Regions from separate parts of the Pseudoalteromonas sp. c7(2019) genome, predicted to be linked through region 1. Evidence: predicted binding sites of a transcription regulator. Region 1 holds the regulator's gene; each other region holds the start of a gene.

Region 1 (5,500 bases):
AGGTATCTTCTTCATCATCAAGACCGGCTAAGCCCAATAAACTATGCTCAGCATCTTCTCGGATTACGTCAACGATGTCATCGATCGTGACACGACCAAGGAGCTGATCGTTATCATCGACTACGGGGGCCGATATCCAATTATGACGTTCAAATAATTGCGCGACTTCACTTTCATCCATTGAGATTGGAATGGATTCACAATCTTCATCCATTAAATCGCGAACAATCTTTTCTGGCGGGTTAGTTAATAATGTACTCAGCGATAAAGCGCCTATAAAGCAGTTATGCTTATCAACAACGTACAAGTCATCGGTACCTTCTGGTAACTCGCCACGTAGCCTAATATATCTAAGTACAACATCGAGCGTAACATCAGGGCGAATGGTCACCGTATCGGTGTTCATTAGCGCGCCAGCAGAACGCTCTTGATACGAAAGTGCTTGTGTTGCACGTTCACGGTCTTGAATGTCCATCGCGCTAACAACGTCTTTATAAACGGTGTCCGGCAGACTACGTAATACTTCACCTAAGTCATCGTGGCCCATATCTTCTGTTGCGGCTGCAATGTGCTTAGGTTCCATTTGGGCAATAATGCCTAAACGAACATCTTCAGATAGTTCTTCAAGAACATCGCCTTGCACATCAGGATCAACCAACTGCCAAAGGAGTCGGCGAATTTTATGTGGTGATGATTCTAATAATAATGCGGTATCACAAGGAGCTGTTTTTGCGAGCATGCGCCTAACTTGAACAAATTGACCACTATTGAGTGACTTAGTCACCTGTTTTAGTTGCTGTAGTGGGTAATCTTGTTCAAAAGCTTCAGGCATTGGCGTCCTTTATAAATTTTTATATTACTTTATGGGGAGAGGTGAGTTAACTGGCGTCACTAACCGTATTTATTTTATATATCTGTTTTAGTTGGGGCATTAGTAATGCGAGCATTATTTTTATAACTGTTTATTCTTGTTCATTAAAACGTTGTGCTATTAATTCTCCAACAGCATGTAAAGCTTGCTCAGAATCGGGGCCTTTACATACAACTTTTACTTCTTTGCCTTGGCTACTTTCAAGTAACATTAATGCAAGTACGCTATCGCCTGCAGCTTCTTTGTCATCTTGAAATAATGTAATTGTCGCATCAAACTGCACTGCTAATTGGGCAAGCACGGTGGCTGCTCTGGCGTGCAATCCTAATTTGTTTTTTATTAAAAAAGTGTCTTCACAATGCATAACTTACTCTACCTAAGCTGAACAGGTGATTATTCAGCTATATTATTTTTCTTGTTCGCGATGGCGAATTTTAACATTGGGATGTGTCATTGCAAAACTTTCACCGATAGTTTGCGCTAAATATACAGAGCGATGTTGTCCGCCTGTACACCCAATAGCAATGGTTAAATAACTGCGGTTATTTCGCTCTAAGTGCGGTAACCATGTTTGTACAAATGTTTGAATTTGCCATGTGAATTTTTGCACTATGCTGTGATTGGCCAAATAATCTTTAACAGGTTGATCTAACCCATTTAAAGGTTTTAATTCAGGTTCCCAATGTGGATTTGGTAAAAAGCGTGCATCAAATACGTAATCTGCTTCTTTTGGTATACCGTATTTAAAACCAAACGATTCAAACGTGACAATCAGTTGCTTATCTTTTTTACCTAAAATCTTTTCACGAATAGATTCAGCAAGTTGATGAACACTCAAATCAGTCGTGTCTATCATAAAGTCGGCGCGGGTGATTAATACATCAAGTAATTCTTTTTCTTTTTTGATGGCTAAATCAAGAGGCAACGAGTCAATTGATAGTGGGTGTAATCTACGAGTTTCAGAAAAACGTTTGATCAATGTTTGATCGTCGCTATCTAAATAAAATAACGTAGGTTTTGCAAAGCCAGGCAAGTATTCAAGAATATCGTTAAATTCATCTTGTTGTTTAGGGATGTTACGCACATCAATGCTAACAGCAATTTTATCGTAGCTATCAGACACACTGCGAACTAATGAAGGAAGCAAGTTAACTGGAATATTATCTACGCAATAATAACCTAAATCTTCTACAACGCGTAAAGCAACCGACTTTCCAGAACCAGAACGGCCGCTTATGATAATTAACTCCATTTAACACCCTTTATAAAACTATGATTGATTGACAATAACTTGGTAAAGCTCAGTATCTGATTTTGCACTGCGTAACTGTTTACAAAAATCTTTGTTGTTTAGTTTATCAGCAATGGTTGCTAGAGTCTTTAAGTGCTGCTGGTTATCGCCATCTGGTACGATGAGTGCGACGAAAATATCAACAGGGCGATTATCGATCGCATCAAAATTTATTGGAGTTTCGCTAACGAGTACTAAAGCCAAAGGCTCTTCTGCACCGCTCATTCTTCCATGAGGAATGGCAATGCCACGCCCTATACCTGTACTACCCAATTTTTCTCTGCTCATTAAAGCATTAAGAATATCTTGTTGCGGTAAATACGGAAGTTTGTCGTGGGCAAGTTCGCTAATGAACTCTAAAATTCTTTTTTTGCTATTAAAAAGGACCGCAGCTTTGCTGCAGTCCTGGCATATAAGTGAGCTTAATTTCATCATATTAGTGTCGAGCAAGCTTCTCTTTGTGTTTAATTACTTGTCGATCGAGCTTGTCGATCAACGAGTCAATGGCGGCATACATATCTTGATGTTCTGTAGAGGCAAATAGCTCAGCACCGCTTACGTGTATGGTGGCTTCTGCTTTTTGATTTAATTTTTCTACATCGAGAATGACATGAACATTATTAATATGATCAGAGTGTCTTTCTAGCTTCGCAAATTTGGTATTAATATAGTCTCTTAGTGAATCGGTTAATTCTACGTGACGACCAGTTAAGTTTAGTTGCATAAGCATTACCCTCTTTTTTTTGCGTCTTAAATCAAACTTTTACGCTGATTTGACGGTGGAATAGCCAGAGATTCGCGGTATTTTGCGATTGTACGTCTCGCTACTTTAATTCCTTGCTCAGCCAATATATCCGCTATTTTGCTATCACTCAATGGTTTTGCTGAGTTTTCTGCTGCGATTAATTTTCGGATAAGCGCACGGATTGCTGTAGATGAACATTCACCACCGTTTTCGGTGCTTACATGGCTTGAGAAAAAGTATTTAAGCTCAAATATACCACGGGGTGTGTGCATATACTTTTGGGTTGTTACGCGCGAAATTGTTGATTCGTGCATTTCTACCATTTCAGCAACATCATTTAAAACCATTGGTTTCATGGCTTCAGGACCGTGTTCAAAAAAGCCTTGTTGTTGCTTAACAATACAATTTGTTACTTTTAATAGCGTGTCGTTTCTACTTTCTAAGCTTTTAATAAACCATTTAGCTTCTTGTAAATGCGAGCGAATAAACTGGCTGTCACCACTGGATTTTACAGTGCGAGACATTGCAGCGTATTGGCTATTAACACGAATTTTAGGCATGCTATCTGGGTTTAACTCAACAACCCAGCGGCCTTTAATTTTTTTAACTGACACATCAGGAATAACATACTCAGATTCTTCTCTTACAATAGTATCTGCAGGTTTAGGGCTAAGAGTATGTATTAATGTCATTACTTCTTTAAGCTCTTCTTCTTTGAGCTTAGTTTTCTTCATTAATGTACGATAGTCACGAGCAGCTAATAAATCAATATGCTCGGTTAAAATCATTTTTGTTTCATTAATGTAAGGTGTTTCTTTATCAAACTGGTTAAGCTGAATACACAAACACTCTTGTAAGCTACGTGCAGCAATGCCTACTGGATCAAACAGTTGGATGCGTTTTAATACAGCTTCAATTTCATCAAGTTCGACTTCGTTATCATCTTCGTTTTCTTGATTAAAGCTTTCTAAAATCTCTTCGCAGCTTAGTGTTAAAATACCTGAATCATCGACGGCTTCTACAATAGCAATAGCAATAGCTTCGTCTGTAGGGCTAAATGGCGTTAGTTGTAACTGCCACATTAGATACTCATGGAGCGTTTCAGTAGAGGCGCCTTGGTATATTGATTCGTCTTCAGGCATCGGACCCGATGATGCTGCTGGAGCGGCACTCATGTACTCATCCCAACTAACATCCATAGCCATGTCGTCACTTAGCGTGTCTTTTGCAAGTGCTTCACCACTATCTTGTTCGTATTCGCTTGGAGCATCATCGGCAGATGCGCTAACAGTTATGTCATCTGTATCTGCTTTTTGCTCGTTTTTACCTGCAGCGTCTTCTGAATAGTCTGCTTCTTCAACCTCTAATAGCGGGTTGCTGTCGAGAGCTTCTTGTATTTCTTGCTGGAGATCCAATGTACTGAGTTGCAACAAACGAATAGCTTGTTGCAGCTGTGGAGTCATTGTAAGTTGCTGGCCCATGCGCAGCTGTAGTGATTGCCTCATGTATCTCTAACAATCCTTTTATGTTGTTATAATTAATACTAGCAGATGCTTAAAGACATGGCGTAAATGTTACAGCCTAAATTGCTCGCCTAAGTAAACATCGCGTACTGTTTTATCATTTAATACGTGTTCTGGAGTACCTGATGCAATCAGCTCCCCATGAGAAACAATGTAGGCTTTTTCACAAACATCAAGGGTTTCTCTTACGTTATGATCGGTAATTAATACACCAATCCCACGATTTTTAAGATGTTCTATTATTTTCTTTATATCTAATACCGAAATCGGGTCAACACCTGCAAATGGTTCATCCAGTAATATAAATTTAGGATCTGCTGCCAGCGCACGTGCTATTTCAACACGACGACGTTCGCCACCCGACAATGCCATACCTTGGCTATCACGAATGTGTTGTATGCTAAATTCATCTAATAATTTATCGAGAGTGTCTTCTCTAGCTTGTTTATTTAACTCTTTGCGCGTTTCTAAAATGGCCATTAAGTTTTGATAAACAGTCAGCTTTCTGAATATTGAAGACTCTTGCGGTAAGTAGCCAATGCCTAATCTAGCACGACTATGCATAGGTAAAAGAGTAATATCGTTATCGTCTATCGATATTTTACCTTTGTCGCTAGGTACAAGTCCTACTATCATATAAAACGTGGTGGTTTTACCTGCGCCGTTAGGGCCAAGTAAGCCAACAATACTGCCAGCTTTGACTTCAAGGCCGACGTTTTTTACAACTTCACGGCCTTTATAGCTCTTTGCTAATAGCTCTGCTTTTAATGTGCTCATGGTTGACCTTTGTCGCTTTTTTTACTTTTTTTAGTCTCGATTGGTACTAAAATTGTGTGAACGCGGTCAGTTGAGTTTTCATCTTTTTCGGCACTGATTAGCTGCTGCTCTATATCGTAGGTAATGCTTTTAGCATTTATTTTTTGTCCCGCTTGCGATACTTGTGCATTACCAACAAGCGTTAAAAAACGCTTAGATACATCATAACGCACTTCGTCAGCACTGGCGCTCATAGTCGTGCCATCTGATTGCTTTTCTTCAAAGTGCGCAGGGCTACCTGTAGCAATTAATAA
Region 2 (5,500 bases), on a different contig from region 1:
CCAACACTTCGGCAATAGTTCCGGTATGCATTGCGCGTATTTCGGTTTCCATTTTCATGGCTTCCATAATAATCACTACATCACCTTCGTTAACAACTTGCCCAGCTTTTACCTTAATCTTAAAAATATTACCGGCTAAAGGGGCGTTAAGCGTTTCACCTGATGCAACTGAAGCAGACTGAGGAATGTGCTCAGAGTCTTTTAATGTTACTTCTTTTAGCTCACCACCTTGCGCCACTACTACGTCGTAAACTTTACCATCTACTTTTACGCTGTATTGCTCAGCTTTAACGCTGTTATTATTTGATCCCGATTTTGGTGCTGCCTTATTGCTCTTATCTTCAACGGTAGGAATAGGCTCAAATGCATCAGGGTTATTACGATTTTTAATAAATTTCAAACCAACCTGCGGAAATAATGCATAAGTTAGTACGTCATCAATTTGCTCATCAGCAAGTGTTAAACCTTGCTCTTGCGCTTCTTTTAATAATTCAGCTTCAAGCGTTGCAAGCTCTGGTGCAATGTTATCTGCAGGGCGACAAGTAATAACCTCTGCTCCATCAAGCACACGCTCTTGTAGCTCTTTATTCATTGGTGCTGGTGTTAAGCCATATTCACCTTTTAATACGCCAGCAGTTTCTTTAGTGATTGTTTTATAACGCTCACCGGTTAGCACGTTAAGTACTGCTTGAGTACCTACAATTTGCGACGTGGGTGTTACTAAAGGTAAAAAACCAAGATCTTCACGTACGCGTGGGATCTCAAGTAAAACTTCATTAAGCTTATCTGCCGCGCCTTGCTCTTTAAGTTGGTTTTCCATGTTTGTAAGCATGCCACCAGGTACTTGAGCTAGTAAAATACGACCATCAACCCCTTTTAAGCTACCTTCAAATGCCGCATATTTTTTACGTACATCTCTAAAGTAAGCAGCAATTTCTTCTAGATGGTTTAAATCAAGGTCGGTATCGCGCTCAGTTCCTTCAACTATCGATACAATAGTTTCAGTTGCTGTGTGTCCGTAAGTCATACTCATTGATGAAATAGCGGTATCAAGCATATCAATGCCTGCATCAATCGCTTTTTGATAAGTCGCAGTACTTAAACCAGTTGTAGCGTGGCACTGCATAGCAATAGGAACCGATACGGTTTCTTTAAGTGCTTTAATTAATTTTTCAGCATCATACGGCTTTAATAAACCCGCCATGTCTTTAATACAAATTGAGTGACAGCCTAAATCTTCTAATTGCTTAGCCAGAGTCAGCCACATATCAAGCGTATGAACAGGACTTACCGTGTACGAAATAGTACCTTGAGCATGCGCGCCTACTTTTATAGCCGCTTTAATCGCTGTTTCTAGGTTACGTACATCGTTCATTGCATCGAAAATACGAAATACGTCAACGCCATTTTTATGTGCGCGTTCTACAAACTTTTCAACTACATCATCAGCGTAATGGCGGTAGCCTAATAGGTTTTGACCGCGTAATAGCATTTGCTGTTTAGTATTAGGCATCGCTTTTTTAAGCGCACGAATACGCTCCCAAGGATCTTCGCCTAAATAACGAATACACGAATCAAATGTAGCACCGCCCCACGATTCAATAGACCAATAACCTGCATCATCTAGCTTGCTAGCAATAGGTAGCATATCGTCTAGGCGCATACGTGTTGCGAGCAATGATTGGTGCGCATCGCGTAATACCAATTCTGTTAATTTTAATTTAGCCATGTGTGTGCCCCTTATTTATTATTTGATTTGTACTGAGCAATGGCAGCACTAATAGCAGCGATGTGCTCATTAGGCACACCTTGAGATTTAAAAGACGGTGATTTAGCTGGTGATGCCTCTGGTTCGCTATAGCGCGTCACCAAATTAGACATAAGCGTTACTGCACCAATTAATATCGACAGAAATACAAACACCCCAACCATACCAGTTAGCATTAAGCTACCAGCCGTTGTGAGTAGAGCACCTATATCCATTTTTCTCCCCCTTGAAACCCATATCGAAAATAAAAAATCGATTTAATTAAATATTTATTCACTGGATAATAACAAAACTAGTCGCTTTGTCTACATCTTGTAAATTGGTAAAACCAATTAAACTATAAACAACATAACACTCAACAAATTTACATGCCATAACCCAGCAATCATGCGCCCTACAATACATACAGAAAATAACGACTATAGCTAATAGTTATATGGAAGTTGTTAATTAACTATTCAACTTAATAAAAATAACCGCCAAATTTTATAATAAGTACAAAAACACACATCAATTGTTAATTGGTCTTACCAAAAACATTATTTTTAGTGAATATTTACCGGTAACTTGTAACAGTGTGAATAACTTACATAACAAAGCGTAAAAATTACTAACTAACTAATAACTAAAAATACAGTTAAAAACCATAACTAGCTGATATAAAACAAAAATAAACTTTGGCATATAACTGGCATTAGTTATTGTGAGCAAATTTGATAACCAAGGAGAAAACAATGTTACGCTGGACAATTACATTTTTAGTTATTGCTTTAATCGCTGCAGTGTTAGGTTTTGGTGGCATCGCAGGTGCCGCAGCTGGTATAGCAAAAATTATATTTTTTATATTTTTAGTACTTTTAGTGATCTCATTAGTTTCAGGTGCACTACGTGGTAAATCACCCAGGTAGATAAAGCATTCAACTAACAAACACTAAAATTTAATTAATACTTACAAGGAATTACATTATGAATTCAACAACTGTAAAAGCAGCACTAATCGGTCTATTCGCAAGTTTCTTCATCATGGGTTGTGAAGACAATCATGCAGAAGACGCAGGCGAACGTATTGACGAAGCAGTAACTGACGTGCAAAACAAAGTAGAAGATGCATGTGAAAATGTTAAAGAAGGCGTAAACGCTGAAGAAACTAACTGTTAATTCTTCTTGTATCGCTAAAAAACGGCCTTAGGGCCGTTTTTTTGTGCCTGTAATAAAGTCACTGACTATAAAGCTGCTCATTTAGCGGTTAGCTTGTTAAAATAAAAAAAACGATATTTAAAGCAAGGCAATATGGCATTTACAACAACCTACACACTAGATAAACCTTACTTTTACGAGTGCTTTGATGAGTCACTCCCCTACAGTAAGCGCGCCAAACCTAAGTACTTTTTACTTGTACTCCTCGTTGCGCTTGGTTTATTTGGCATTTATGTTTTAAACGATCATTACTTAGGATCGTTTATGATCATGCTAGGTGTACTAGAGTGCGTCGCTTTTTACTATCGCAGACCTTGGTGGGTAACCAGACAAATGCTCAGCAGAGCGTCAGGCTCAGAGGTAACACTTACCTTTGATGAAGAAGGCATTAAATCGGCTAATCATTACAAAAGCTTTCAGCTAACTTGGCAAGACATAAGCGAAGTAATAGATACTCAGCAAGGTATTATTATTAAAAATAAAAGCGGAATGCAGTACATTTCAAAACAAATACTAACCCCAGAAACACTCGCTTTTATAAACAAAAAAGCCACTCAGTGAGTGGCTTTTTGACTAGTTGAGTTAATTACTCAACTACGTATACGTGTTGATTAAGCATTGCCCGGATTAGGGTTCGACTTTTCAGCTTGTATGCGCATGTAAATCTCTTCACGATGCACTGATACGTCTTTTGGTGCATTAACACCGATTCGAACTTGATTTCCTTTAACACCTAGAACAGTAACTGTTACTTCGTCACCAATCATTAGGGTTTCACCTACTCTACGAGTTAGTATTAGCATTCTCTTGCTCCCATGTTCCAATAAAAATTATAAGATTCCGCTTAAACATACTAATGAAAATTAGACTGAAAAGTAAGTAAAAACTCTCAATCTATCCATTTTCTGTTAAAAATGCTTTGTGTAATGCACGAACTGCCAACTCTAGGTACTTTTCATCTATTAAAACTGAAATTTTAATCTCAGAAGTCGAGACTAAAACCACATTAATATTTTCCTGCGCTAATGCATCAAAAAATAAACTTGCTACACCAGAATGCGATTTCATACCCATTCCAACAGCAGAAACTTTAGCTACCGTTGGTAATCCGCTTATATTTTGAGCACTGAGTTGAGCTTGATCTTCGCTCAATAATTCAAGTGCTTGCAGATAATCATTCGAGTGCACAGTAAAAGCATAGTCTATTTTTTCAAAGATATGATTAACTTGATTAATCATATCTATTTCGATGCCATTATCAGCAAAAAGTTTCAATATTTTTGAAAGATATTGCGTACCGCTTGGCACACCATCTACTTTAATTAAACATTCGTCACGATTAAACGCAATCCCCGATACCACCTTGCTTGGCATATCGTTCTCCTCAAAACTTATTAATGTGCCTTCATCAGGATTAAAACTAGAAAGCACCCTAAGTGGCACATTGTGTCTACCTGCAGCTTCTACCGAGCGAATATGCAAAACTTTTGCGCCTAAACTTGCCAGCTCTAGCATTTCGGCAAAAGTAACTTGGCTCATTCTGCGCGCGTTAGGTTCAACACGAGGATCTGTAGTATATACGCCGTCAACGTCTGTATAGATCTGGCATTCGTCGGCTTTTATAGCCGCTGCTATTTCTACAGCCGATGTATCGGTGCCGCCGCGTCCAAGCGTTGTAATATTGCCCTCAATATCACGTCCCTGAAACCCAGCAATAATAGCAATACGATTATGCTCAAGCTCATGCTTTAAGCGCGTAGCAGCAACCTCAGCAATACGAGCTTTACCAAACATGTTGTCGGTTAGAATATTGACTTGATCGGCTAATAAGCTTACAGCTGAATGACCACGTTTGATAATAGCCATAGCAAGCAGTGATACAGAAACCTGCTCTCCGGTGCTAATAAGTACATCTAGTTCACGGCTACTCGGGCGAGTATCAATTTGTTTGGCGAGGTTAATTAAGCGGTTGGTTTCTCCCGACATAGCCGAGAGCACCACAACCACTTGATGTCCTTGTTGCCTGGTTTTAACAACAAGGTCGGCGACTGCTTCAATTCGCTCTATTGAGCCGACCGAAGTGCCACCGAATTTTTGAACAATAAGCGCCACTTAGGCTTAAGTACGCTCAGTTAACCAAGCTGTAACGCTATCTAGTGCAGCAGCAAGGTTTTGTGGCTCACTACCACCAGCTTGTGCCATATCTGGACGACCGCCACCTTTACCACCTACTTGACCTGCCATATGGTTAACTAACTCACCGGCTTTTACTTTGCCTGTTAAGTCTTTCGTTACACCGGCAATTAGGCTTACTTTGTCGCCACTGGCAACACCCAGTGCAATAACACCTGAGCCAATCTTGTTTTTAAGGTCATCAACCATACCGCGAAGCGCTTTAGATTCAGTACCTTCAACGTTTGCTACAAGTAGCTTAACGCCATTAATTTCAACAATCGAATCAAGTAAAGACGCACCTGCTGCACTTGCTAGCTTATCGCTAAGTTGTGCAATTTGCTTTTCAAGACCTTTAGATTT
Region 3 (5,500 bases), on a different contig from region 1:
CCCAATAACTTACTTTTTTGCGACCAATGATAATAGAGAGCAATATAGTCAGCGTGGGCCATAAATAATTAATAACCGCCATTTCCATTGCCTGATGACGGCTATTTGCCATACCAATAGAAAGCGCCAAGCAAATTTCGTACGATACAAATAATAAAGTACCTACTACCAAGTAGCGTCTTGAAAACCCACTAAACTTAGGCACTCCCATAACCAAAATTAAAAATATCGCACTGACAGAGTACATAGCCGCAGCACCACCGATGGGGCTAAACAACTCAGAAATATCCCGTAGTAATGCAACTAAGCAACTCCACAGTAATATTGCAGCAACTCCATAAAGCGTGTATTTATTTTTGCTTAAAAACTCCATTTGCCAATCCAAAAGTACTACTCGTAAATTTGAAACTAAACTAACAGTAATTATTTAATTAAACAATTAGGGTCTGTTGATCTTTCAAGGTTAAATTTGCAGCAGTCTGTTTGGTATTTAGGCAAGGCAGAGCCTATATAGTGTGGTTATTCCCCATAAATGGGCGATAACGTAGCATTAATGCCAAACAGGCGCTGCCCAAAGGGTTCTTCCTAGGGACTACTTACTTTTTGTTGCTCGGTTTTTACTTAGCCCACTAGGTTACAAATCTCGCGCCGCGATTAAATAGCCCCTAGTTTGAACAAATTTTAATCCGCAAAGATCAACAGACCCTAAAGTTTATAGCTTAAACCTCTTCCCCTGTTTTTTACATTCACACTTTTTAGTAATTGACCTTTTGGTCAGTAAAGCTACAATCAATCAATACGTTAAACACGCAAACTCAACAATGACCACACAAATAAAACCAAATAAAAAAGAAGTAACACGCGAAAAAAACCAAAAACTAATTTTAGATGCCGCCGAGCAATTGTTTTCGCAATTAGGTTACGACGGAGCAAGTATGAGCATGGTTGCTAAAGAAGCGCAGGTGCCAAAAGCTAATATTTTGTATTACTTTAAAAGTAAAGATGGTCTGTACGAGTCTGTGATCGACCGCATAATAGCTAATTGGAACTTAGGGCTCGATAACGTCACAATTAACGACGATCCAGCTACCGTGCTTTATAACTATATTAAAAGTAAAGTAATACTCGCCGTAAATCAGCCAATGCAATCTCGCTTATTTGCCAGTGAAATACTGCGCGGTGCCCCTTATTTACAAAACTACTTTAGAACCAATACCCGCCCTTGGGTTAAGCAAAAAGTTGATGTACTTCAAGCGTGGATGGACGCAGATAAAATGGATAAGGTTGACCCCTACCATTTGCTCTTTACTATTTGGTCTACCACGCAGTATTACGCCGACTTTCAGGCTGAGGTTTTACTCGTAATGAACAAATTAGAGTACGACAAAACCGATGTGGCACAAATTACGCAATCAATTGCCCACATAATTTTAAAAGGTATTGGTCTTAAAATACCTGAGCAAAGTGAGACTTAACCCATGACATCCTTTACTACACCCGATTTATTTGACGATCATCGCGATAACGTGCAAGTAGCCGACAGTGGCCTTTATCACTTTGGTAAAAAAACCACGTTTTATGGCAAAGTAGTTACAGTTACCTGTCCAGAAGACAACTCTTTTGCTGCCGATATATTGCATGAAAATGGTGAAGGTAAAGTATTAGTTATAAACGGGTTTGCGAGCAAACGCTTTGCGTTTATTGGCGATATTATGGCTGAGCGTGCCCTAAATAATGGTTGGGAAGGCGTAATAATAAATGGCTGTTGCCGAGATATAGAAATACTCGCCACGATGAACTTACCTGTAATGGCGCTAGGCTCAACACCGCGTAGTACCTTAAAGCGCGGCTTTGGTGATAAAAACCAAGCTGTTACCATGCTTAGCACCACCATGGAACCTAACGATTGGGTTTACGCCGATATTAACGGTTTAATCATCAGTAAAACGTCCCTTATTTAGCGCTCACAACCATATAAATAAAGACCAATTTGGTGCACCTGCGCACCAAATTGGTTTGTTTTAGCTCATTTTAATACCACTATTTTTACAGCCCATATTTACTAACCTCATACAACTCGCCAAATCCTGACCAATTGGACAGGATTTTAATTTGTGGCATTCCTCTTGCTTAGGTTTTAAACAATATAATAAGCTAACCGATTAAAAAGCGGATTAGGCTCTGTAAAATAAAAACAAGATGTTACGCAGTGAGCTGAAAAATAATAAAAATTAATCCGTCTTTTTAATCACTCTAAATCTGAACTGCTTGGTCAGATTTTTTATAACGAGTGGTGATATGAGTAGCAAAAATAATAATACGACCGGTATTTTTTGTGACCATGGTCCTAAGGCATGGCAAACACATTACCAAGGCACGCTTATTAATAAGCGTCTTGCAATAAAAGATGTATTTGCTGTTAAAGGTGAGCGCAACAGCGCAGGTAACCCACACTGGTTTAAAGCAGCAAAACCGGCCCAGCAAACAGCAAGTGCCGTAAATATGTTAATGGACGAGGGTTGTAGCTTTACAGGCTTTACCCATACCGATGAGCTTGCTTACAGCTTAGAGGGAAATAACATTCATTATGGTGCAGCACAAAACCCTAAATTAAAAGGGCATACTTGCGGTGGTTCGAGTATGGGGTCTGCTGCATCCGTTGCTGCTAACTTAGCCGATATTGGCTTAGGCACCGACACTGGCGGCTCAATTAGAATACCCGCCAGCTATTGTGGTTTATTTGGTATAAGGCCAAGCCATAACGTGATTGAAAAAGACGGCCTAATACCGTTGGCACCGCCTTTTGATACTATAGGTTGGCTTACCCAAAGCGCCGAGCTATTAAGCAGCGTTGGCGATGTATTATTACCACAACAACCTATTAATAAAGTAAATACGCTGGTTATTTGCGAAGCACTCTTTGAACTTGTTGACTCCTCTTTACAAGCACCACTGGGTAACCTTTTAGAAAAAACCAAACCTTATTTTAATCATCATATCGATTTTAAGCTCCCCAACGTTGGTTTACTAAGTGAGCTTGCCGATACCTTTAGAATATTACAAGGTCGTGCGATTGCTAAAACGCACCGAGACTGGCTTGAACTCCCAGATCAGCTTTCTCATTTTGCGCCAGCAATTGCGGCTCGTTTTAAAATGGCACTGGCTTTAACCGAGCAAGAAGAACAAGAGGCGTTAAAAATACAGCACGAGTGGCAAACAATAGTCGCTAAAAACCTAAACAAACACAGCTGCTTATTTTTACCCACCACACCCACAACCGCACCTAAATTAGGCGCCGACACAAGCGCCTTACGCATGCAAATTATTACGCTTTCGGCAATTGCGGGCCTTAGTGGCTCAGCGCAAGTGCATTTACCGCTGGCTGATTTAGCAAATGATCATCCTTATGGTTTTTCACTAATGATGAGCCACGGTAACGATAAAAGCCTACTTGCTTGCGTACAACAATTAGCTGCACACTTTAAACAGGACACACCGGCATGACCACACACAACATTGCATTTACCGCGTCTCACTTTTCGGCCACTGAGGCGGGTATAAATATACTAAAACAAGGCGGTACAGCTACCGAGGCTATGGTAGCCGCAGCAGCTGCTATTAGCGTTGTATATCCACATATGAACTCAATTGGTGGCGACAGCTTTTGGCTTATCGATAATCCCAATCAAAAAACACCCACCGCTATTGACGCCTGCGGCCGCGCAGCAACTAATACAACACCCTATAACTCGCACACGCAAATACCAGAGCGCGGCGGATTAAGCGCACTGACTCAAGCGGGTACAATACGCGGTTGGCAAAAAGCGCTTGAGCTTGATGAACACGCAGCACTGCCACTTTCAAAAATTTTAGCGCCCGCAATAAAACTTGCTCGCGAGGGCTTTACCGTTACAAAAAGCTTGCAGGCAGGCTGCGAAAAACTAGCCGCTGCTAACAATACCAATGACGCGTTTAAAAACCTCTACATACCCAATGGCAAACCCTTGCAAGCAGGTCAGCATTTTAAAAACCCTAAACTTGCAGCAACATTTGAGCACTTAGCAAAACAGGGTTTAAACGCATTTTATGAAGGTGCACTTGCCAACTCATTTGCCGCTGATTTAGCCAAAGCAGGCAGCTCGATTACCACAGATGATATTGCAAGTACCCAAGCCGAAGTAGTTACCCCGCTAAATGCAAACCTAAGTGGTATTGACTGCTACAACTTACCCGCGCCAACACAGGGCGTGCATTCGCTGCAAATAATTGGTGCCGTAAATAAGTTAAAGCATTTAGCTAAAACCGATGCCGACTGGACACACTTAATTGTAGAGGCAACCAAGCAAAGCTTTACCCATCGCCCTACCCTTTGGGCTGATCCTGAAGTATTAGGGGACGATTATAAAAACGCACTAACCGATGATCGCTTAAGCCAACTTGCTAACAATATTGATATGGCCAAAGCCAAAAAATGGCCATTTAACGCAGAGCCTGGCGATACAGTGTGGATGGCTGCAAGAGATAAAAACGGGCAATTAGTAAGCTTTATTCAAAGTATTTACTGGGAATTTGGCAGCGGAATACTAATGAGCGAAGGCGGCTTTGTGTGGAATAACCGAGGTTTAAGTTTTAGTTTAAACAATAAAGATACCAATAACCTTGCCTCAAATAAAAAGCCTGCACATACACTTAATCCAGCAATGGCAAAGTTTAGCGATGGTCGCCGACTTGCTTACGGAACAATGGGCGGTGAAGGACAACCACAAACCCAAGCCGCTGTTTTTGCAGGCTACGCATGGCGAAATAAATCAATAAAACAAGCAATCAGCGACCCTCGTTGGTTACTTGGACGCACATGGGGCGATACAAGTACAAATTTAAAAATTGAAAAAGGGTTAGTTTTTCATATAGAACATGAATTAAATCAACGTGACCACGATTGGGTAAGCGTTGATAATAATAACGAAATGATGGGGCACGCTGGGGCTATTTTAGATACACCTACACGCCTTGAAGCTGCAACAGATCCTCGTTCAGATGGACGTGCAACAGTAACTACAGCAGGAACACAATGTCAGAAATAATAAACCAATGGCCAATAGTAGCGGCCTTAATAGCAACCGGTATTTTTGCCGGAATTTTAGCAGGACTTTTTGGTGTAGGCGGCGGTATTGTTATCGTACCTGTGCTGTATTTTTTACTGCAAGGTTTTGGCGTAAGCCCAGAGTCGGCAATGATGATAGCCACCGCCACATCACTTGCAACCATAGTACCTACTTCGCTTTCATCTATTCGCTCGCATCATAGCAAAGGGAATATTGACCTTGCGCTAATAAAATACTGGGCACCGTTTATATTAGTTATGGCGGTAGTCGGTAGTATTATTGCTCATACCGTTCGCGGTAACGCATTAGTGCTCATGTTTGCCTGCATTGCTATTTTAGTCAGTTTAAACATGTTATTTAGAGCCGGCGCACCCGCGCTTGTAAAACAACTGCCA
Region 4 (5,500 bases), on a different contig from region 1:
GCAAGCAATTAATGATATCAGCCGTTTGCGTATCAGCTATTATGATGATCGTGTTAACGAAACCACACAAGCGCTAAAAAAAGAAACCCCAACAGAGCAATTAGATGAAAGCCTATGGCTCGAAGTTAAAAAGATATATCAGCATTTTTTATGTTTCCACCCTCAAGCAGAACTCGCCGAAACCTTTTATAACTCTGTATTTTGCCGGCTGTACCATAGGCGCTATTTTCATAATGACTTTATATTTGTAGAAGCAACTTTGAAAGATGCTCCTTCAGTACCTGTTGAGGCCGAATATAGGACATACTTTCCAGTAGTTGATGGCCTAAAGCCAACAATAAAGCGCATTATTAATCATTTTGATTTTAAAGCCCCATTTGTAAATTTAGAGCGTGATATTCGCCTTCTTGTTAAAGCATTTTATAAACAAGCCCCCGATACACATCATCAACCTTGGCAAATGCGCTTTGATATTTTACACACACCTTTTTATCGTAATAAAGCAGCTTATATTGTTGGTCGTGTTGTTTCAAAAAGTGGGGTTCAGCCTTTTATAATCGCCGTGTTACACGATGAAGATAACGGATTATATTTAGATGCACTTTTAACTAAATCATCTCAAATGCGTGTCATTTTTGGCTTTGCCCGTGCCTACTTTATGGTAGAGACTCATGCACCTTCAGCACTTGTCCGGTTTTTGAATCAGCTTATGCCAAACAAAACACTTGCTGAGCTCTATAACGCAGTGGGTTTTCATAAGCAGGGTAAAACTGAGTTTTATCGAGAGTTTTTAAATCACTTATCTCACTCTAGTGATGAGTTTACAATTGCACCGGGTACTCCCGGTATGGTGATGATGGTATTTACCCTTCCCTCATTTGGTTATGTTTTTAAAGTAATAAAAGACAAATTTGGTGAAAGTAAGCCCTTCGGCCGTGATACCGTATTAAAGCGTTATCAACTAGTAAAAAACCATGATCGCGTTGGCAGAATGGCCGATACCATAGAGTATTCTAACGTCGTATTTCCTTTGGCGCGTTTTGATAGTAATTTACTTGCGCAATTACATAAAACAATTGGCTCATCAATGGTAATTGAAGGCGAATGGTTGATCATCAAGCATTTATATATTGAACGGCGCATGACACCACTCAATTTATTTTTAGAAAATGCTGATGAAGAAAGTGCCGCAGACGCGATTGAAGAATACGGGCAAGCTCTAAAAGAAATGATTGCCGTTAATATATTTCCTGGCGATATGCTCTTAAAAAACTTTGGTGTAAGTAAGCACAAACGTATTATTTTTTACGATTACGATGAAGTTCAATACCTAACCGATATGAACTTTAGAGCATTACCAAAAGCAAAGAGCTACGACGATTATTTAATGGATGAACAAAGTTACTCTGTTGCACCACAAGATGTATTCCCAGAGCAGTTATGTACATTTGTAATGCCTAATCCTATGTATAAAAAGTTTTTTCTCAGCACTCATCCAGAGCTTATAGATGTTAGCTTTTGGAAGCAGGCGCAACAAAATATAAAAAATGGGCAGGTAAGTCATATTTACCCTTACCCGACAGCACAGCGATTTATCCATCACTGGTAGACGCAAAGGACACACAATGAATATAAGTAAAATAGATTTAAATTTACTCGTTTATCTCGATACATTGCTTCGAGAATGCAACGTAACACGCGCTGCTAATCAATTGAGTATTACGCAGCCCGCAATGAGTAATGGCCTTAAACGTCTTCGTAACTTATTTAACGACCCTATTTTAGTTCGTACCAGCGATGGTATGGTCCCGACAGAGCGCGCTTTAGAGTTACAACCCGTTATTCGCGGCATATTAATGACGCTTGAAGAAACCCTAGCACCTAATCGAGAATTTGAGGCAAGCCAGAGTAAACGTGTATTTAGAATAATGGCCAGTGATTACGCTGCAAGTACGTTAGCGCCAAAGCTCTTAAGTAAACTACACGAAGAAGCCCCCGATACTACTTTAGATATACTCACACCAAGTGATGTAACCTTTCATGATGTAGAAAACGGTAAAGTAGATATGGCAATCAACCGTTTTGAAAACTTACCTCAGTCTTTTCATCATAAACGTATTTGGAAAGACAGTTTTTGCTGCTTAGTTAAGGCCGACAACCCTATTATTGAAAACTTTAGCCTCGACAGCTACTTAAAAGCACGCCATATATGGGTGAGTAAAACAGGTTTTGGTGTAGGCGTGGGCATGGACCCTAAAGATGTGCAAAAACTTGGTTGGGTTGACGAAGCACTTGCCCACTTTGGTAAACATCGTAATATTGCCACTTTTACGCGTAACTACCATGTAGCGATTCATTTAGCTAAAGAGAAAAATTTGATTGCGACCCTTCCTTCAAAAGCCGCAAATATATACTTAGATGATCCGGGGCTTAAAATTTTAGAGCCACCGTTTCCAATTCCTCCTTTTGAGCTTGATATGATTTGGAGCCCACTGTTACATCGCGATGCGAGCCATATCTGGTTACGCCAAAAAGTAGCTGAAGTAGCTGAAGAGCTAAAATAACTTTATTACACAATATAATGTAAAAATTGCTAGGTTAATACTTTCCTCATTAACTTAGCCCCTTCCTGTAATAAAATTAAACCAATAAAATCAAATGACTACATGAAAATAAAAACATGGAACATACATTGCTTTTATTAAATTGAACTATACATTCATTTAATAAAAGAGGTCATTATGAACACCCATCAAGGATCAGAAGTAAATCATATTACTGACATCATTCAAGTTATGAACAGCGGCATCGACTTTTATCAAAAAGCACAGGAAAAAGTTGAAGACCCTGCTATTGGCGCACTTTTTCAGCGTATGATAGATGCCCGAAAAGTGAGTGTTGAGCGCTTGCAGCCATATGCAATTAATGAAAAAGGCGAACGCGAAGATGGTTCATCTTTCGCAGTTGAAGCACGACGTGCATACACAGCCTTACTTACTACATTCACCTCACATAACGACAGCACGTATGTAAAAGAGCTTGAAGAAGTAGAAGATAAAACGCTTGTAGAAATTAAAGCCGCTATGGATAAACCACAACCGGCTGATTGCGAAGCTGCACTGGCTAAAACATTATTAACAATGCAAAGCTGCCATGCAGAAATGAGCCGTATGCAAAAGCAGTAAGCTTACATAACGCATAAATACAACCCAGCCTAGCGCTGGGTTTTTTATTGCCTCTAATACCAATCTGTATAAATCCTTAAGCAATTTAACGAATTAAATTACTCTATAACGATGCTAAATAGACCCCATATATAAGCAGATTGCTATAAACACCACCTTATTTCGCCACATTTTAAATACATAATAAATACAAAAATTTAATGTTATTAGAATGTTTATTTAACCACGCTTTATTTTTGCTGTGCTAATTTTGTTATTAGGTACCTAAAACCTTGCTGTGGCGCCGCAGCATTTAATTAAAAATAAGGTCCAATATGAAAAGTAAGCTAGGGCGTGTTGATCTCTGGTGGTTGAATTTGCATCAGTATGTTTGGTTTTTAGGCAAGGCAGAGCCTATGTAGTGTGGTTATTCCCCATAAATAGGCGATAACGCAGCATAAAGGCCAAACATGCGCTGCCCTTTGGGTTCTTTCTAGGGACGATTAACTCTTTGTTGCTCGGTTTTTACTTAGCCCACTAGGTTACAAACATCGCGCCGTGATTTAATCGCCCCTAGATTGAACAAATTTCAATCCACAAAGATTCACACGCCCTAACTAAACTGCAAAATAATGCTGATGTAGATATGACCCCGATGTTAGACATAGTGTTCATATTACTAATTTTCTTTATTGTAACTACATCTTTTGTAAAACCTGTGGCTATTGAATTAAACCGACCACTCGACAGCCCTCAAATAGATAAGCCTGTTAAAAATGCTTTATTTAGAATTGATGAAAGTAACGCAGTATATTTTTCAGGGAGGTTAATTGATTTAGAGCAAGTTGCGACTAATTTAGCGATGTTCGCGGCTAAATATGAAATAAGTTCGGTACTTATAACCGCAGACGAAAACAGTACACATAATACTTTAATGAGTGTAATGAATAATATTAAGCAATACGATGATTATTCAATAAGTTTGATTTCTAAATAAAACAGCCCAATATAAAACCAAAAAAAGGGCCTTACGGCCCTTTGAGTTAAATAACGAAAGGGAGGTTATTAATTAAAAACGGTATTCTGCGCCTATGTAGTAGTAAGCACCGTTAAATCCAAATGGAGCAGAACGACGTGAGTAGTCAAACACACCTGAGCTACTTATTACTGTGTTGCCACTAGCATCCACAATAGTACCTGAGCGAGAGTTACCTATTTCGTTTTTATCTGGGTAAACATCAAACAAGTTATTTGCACCAATATTTACCGATAAATCTTCAGTAACGAAGTAGTTAACTTTAACGTCAGTTAAAATTTCTGCGCCATACGTTTGACGACCACCATCTTCTACTGTGTACTCACCAAAGCGATTAAGTGACAGGTTAACTGTCCAATCATCACGTTGATAAAGTGCACTTAAGTTAATACGATCCTCTGGTTGCCACTCTTCAATAATAGAGATGTCTTCAGCTGAAAATATATCTTCTACGTTTACTGTCTCAAGGCTTGAGCCAGCAGGCGAAAATAACGATACAACATCTGTTTTGGTAAAGTTAGCTGCAAGTGTAAAATCAAGCGTGCCGCCTAAACCTTCAGTGTTCCACATTGCTACAAAATCAACACCACGGGTTTCTGTATCAGCACCATTTAAGAAAAACTGACCTACGCCAGCACCCGCACTATTTAGTGCAGCATCAAGGCTTGTAGATAAACCTTTACCTAAGCGGTCACTAATTACAATACGGTCGTCAATATCAATTGAGTAGTAATCAACGGTTACATTAATATTATCTGTAACGTTATATACAATACCTAAACTACGGTTTTGTGATTTTTCTTCTTTAAGCTTTGGAATACCTAAGCTTTGCGCAAGTGTTGAATCATTTCTAAATGTACCAACCTCTTCTGCAACTAAATTACCATTAGTACCAACAACAAATTGCGTACTTACGTTATTAAAGTAAAGCTGCTGCATTGAAGGCGCTCTAAAACCTGAGCTTAATGCACCACGTAGTGAAATATCGTCGGTTACAGACCAGTTACCAGCAAGCTTAAAGTTTACTGTATCACCAAAGCCTTTGTAGTTATCGTAGCGAAGTGCACCCGATAAAATTACATCTTCAATCACATAAGCTTCTGCATCTATGTAAAATGAAATTACATCACGCGATTCATCAACTGATGACGCAGGAGCTGAACCACCAAAACCTTGTGAACCACCTGATGCATCTTCAGAACCAACACCACCACTTAAGCCGTTGTAAATACTTACACCGTTGGTTGTATCGTAATCGCGGTATGCGTACTCATTACCTTCTAAAATGCGATATTCGTCA

Evidence for each region. The regulator sigma-54, encoded in region 1, starts transcription at its own class of promoters, with help from an activator protein. The targets are predictions, from matches to a motif close to GTTGGCACGNNNNTNGNNT.
Region 2: GQR38_RS06150 (DUF1328 family protein) is a predicted target of sigma-54. The motif match lies at 2,445-2,463, and genes of this name have one in related genera.
Region 3: GQR38_RS09785 (amidase family protein) is a predicted target of sigma-54. The motif match lies at 2,114-2,132, and genes of this name have one in related genera.
Region 4: GQR38_RS00575 (PA2169 family four-helix-bundle protein) is a predicted target of sigma-54. The motif match lies at 2,680-2,698, and genes of this name have one in related genera.

What each region holds. Positions count from the first base shown of each region.
Region 1 is NZ_WTKS01000003.1:323,206-328,705, reverse strand. It holds gene mgtE (magnesium transporter) at 1-832, opposite strand, end outside; gene GQR38_RS05200 (HPr family phosphocarrier protein) at 963-1,235, opposite strand; gene rapZ (RNase adapter RapZ) at 1,278-2,123, opposite strand; gene ptsN (PTS IIA-like nitrogen regulatory protein PtsN) at 2,142-2,594, opposite strand; gene hpf (ribosome hibernation promoting factor) at 2,599-2,886, opposite strand; gene GQR38_RS05180 (RNA polymerase factor sigma-54) at 2,913-4,412, opposite strand; gene lptB (LPS export ABC transporter ATP-binding protein) at 4,482-5,207, opposite strand; gene lptA (lipopolysaccharide transport periplasmic protein LptA) at 5,204-5,500, opposite strand, start outside.
Region 2 is NZ_WTKS01000004.1:159,018-164,517, forward strand. It holds gene oadA (sodium-extruding oxaloacetate decarboxylase subunit alpha) at 1-1,729, opposite strand, end outside; gene GQR38_RS06145 (OadG family transporter subunit) at 1,741-1,983, opposite strand; gene GQR38_RS06150 (DUF1328 family protein) at 2,503-2,676, shown strand; gene GQR38_RS06155 (hypothetical protein) at 2,735-2,926, shown strand; gene GQR38_RS06160 (YcxB family protein) at 3,059-3,526, shown strand; gene csrA (carbon storage regulator CsrA) at 3,577-3,768, opposite strand; gene GQR38_RS06170 (aspartate kinase) at 3,860-5,077, opposite strand; gene alaS (alanine--tRNA ligase) at 5,084-5,500, opposite strand, start outside.
Region 3 is NZ_WTKS01000007.1:120,761-126,260, forward strand. It holds gene yddG (aromatic amino acid DMT transporter YddG) at 1-373, opposite strand, end outside; gene GQR38_RS09775 (TetR/AcrR family transcriptional regulator) at 822-1,475, shown strand; gene GQR38_RS09780 (putative 4-hydroxy-4-methyl-2-oxoglutarate aldolase) at 1,479-1,961, shown strand; gene GQR38_RS09785 (amidase family protein) at 2,299-3,504, shown strand; gene GQR38_RS09790 (gamma-glutamyltransferase) at 3,501-5,084, shown strand; gene GQR38_RS09795 (sulfite exporter TauE/SafE family protein) at 5,072-5,500, shown strand, end outside.
Region 4 is NZ_WTKS01000001.1:126,379-131,878, reverse strand. It holds gene aceK (bifunctional isocitrate dehydrogenase kinase/phosphatase) at 1-1,609, shown strand, start outside; gene GQR38_RS00580 (LysR family transcriptional regulator) at 1,626-2,564, shown strand; gene GQR38_RS00575 (PA2169 family four-helix-bundle protein) at 2,742-3,185, shown strand; gene GQR38_RS00570 (biopolymer transporter ExbD) at 3,757-4,161, shown strand; gene GQR38_RS00565 (TonB-dependent receptor) at 4,234-5,500, opposite strand, start outside.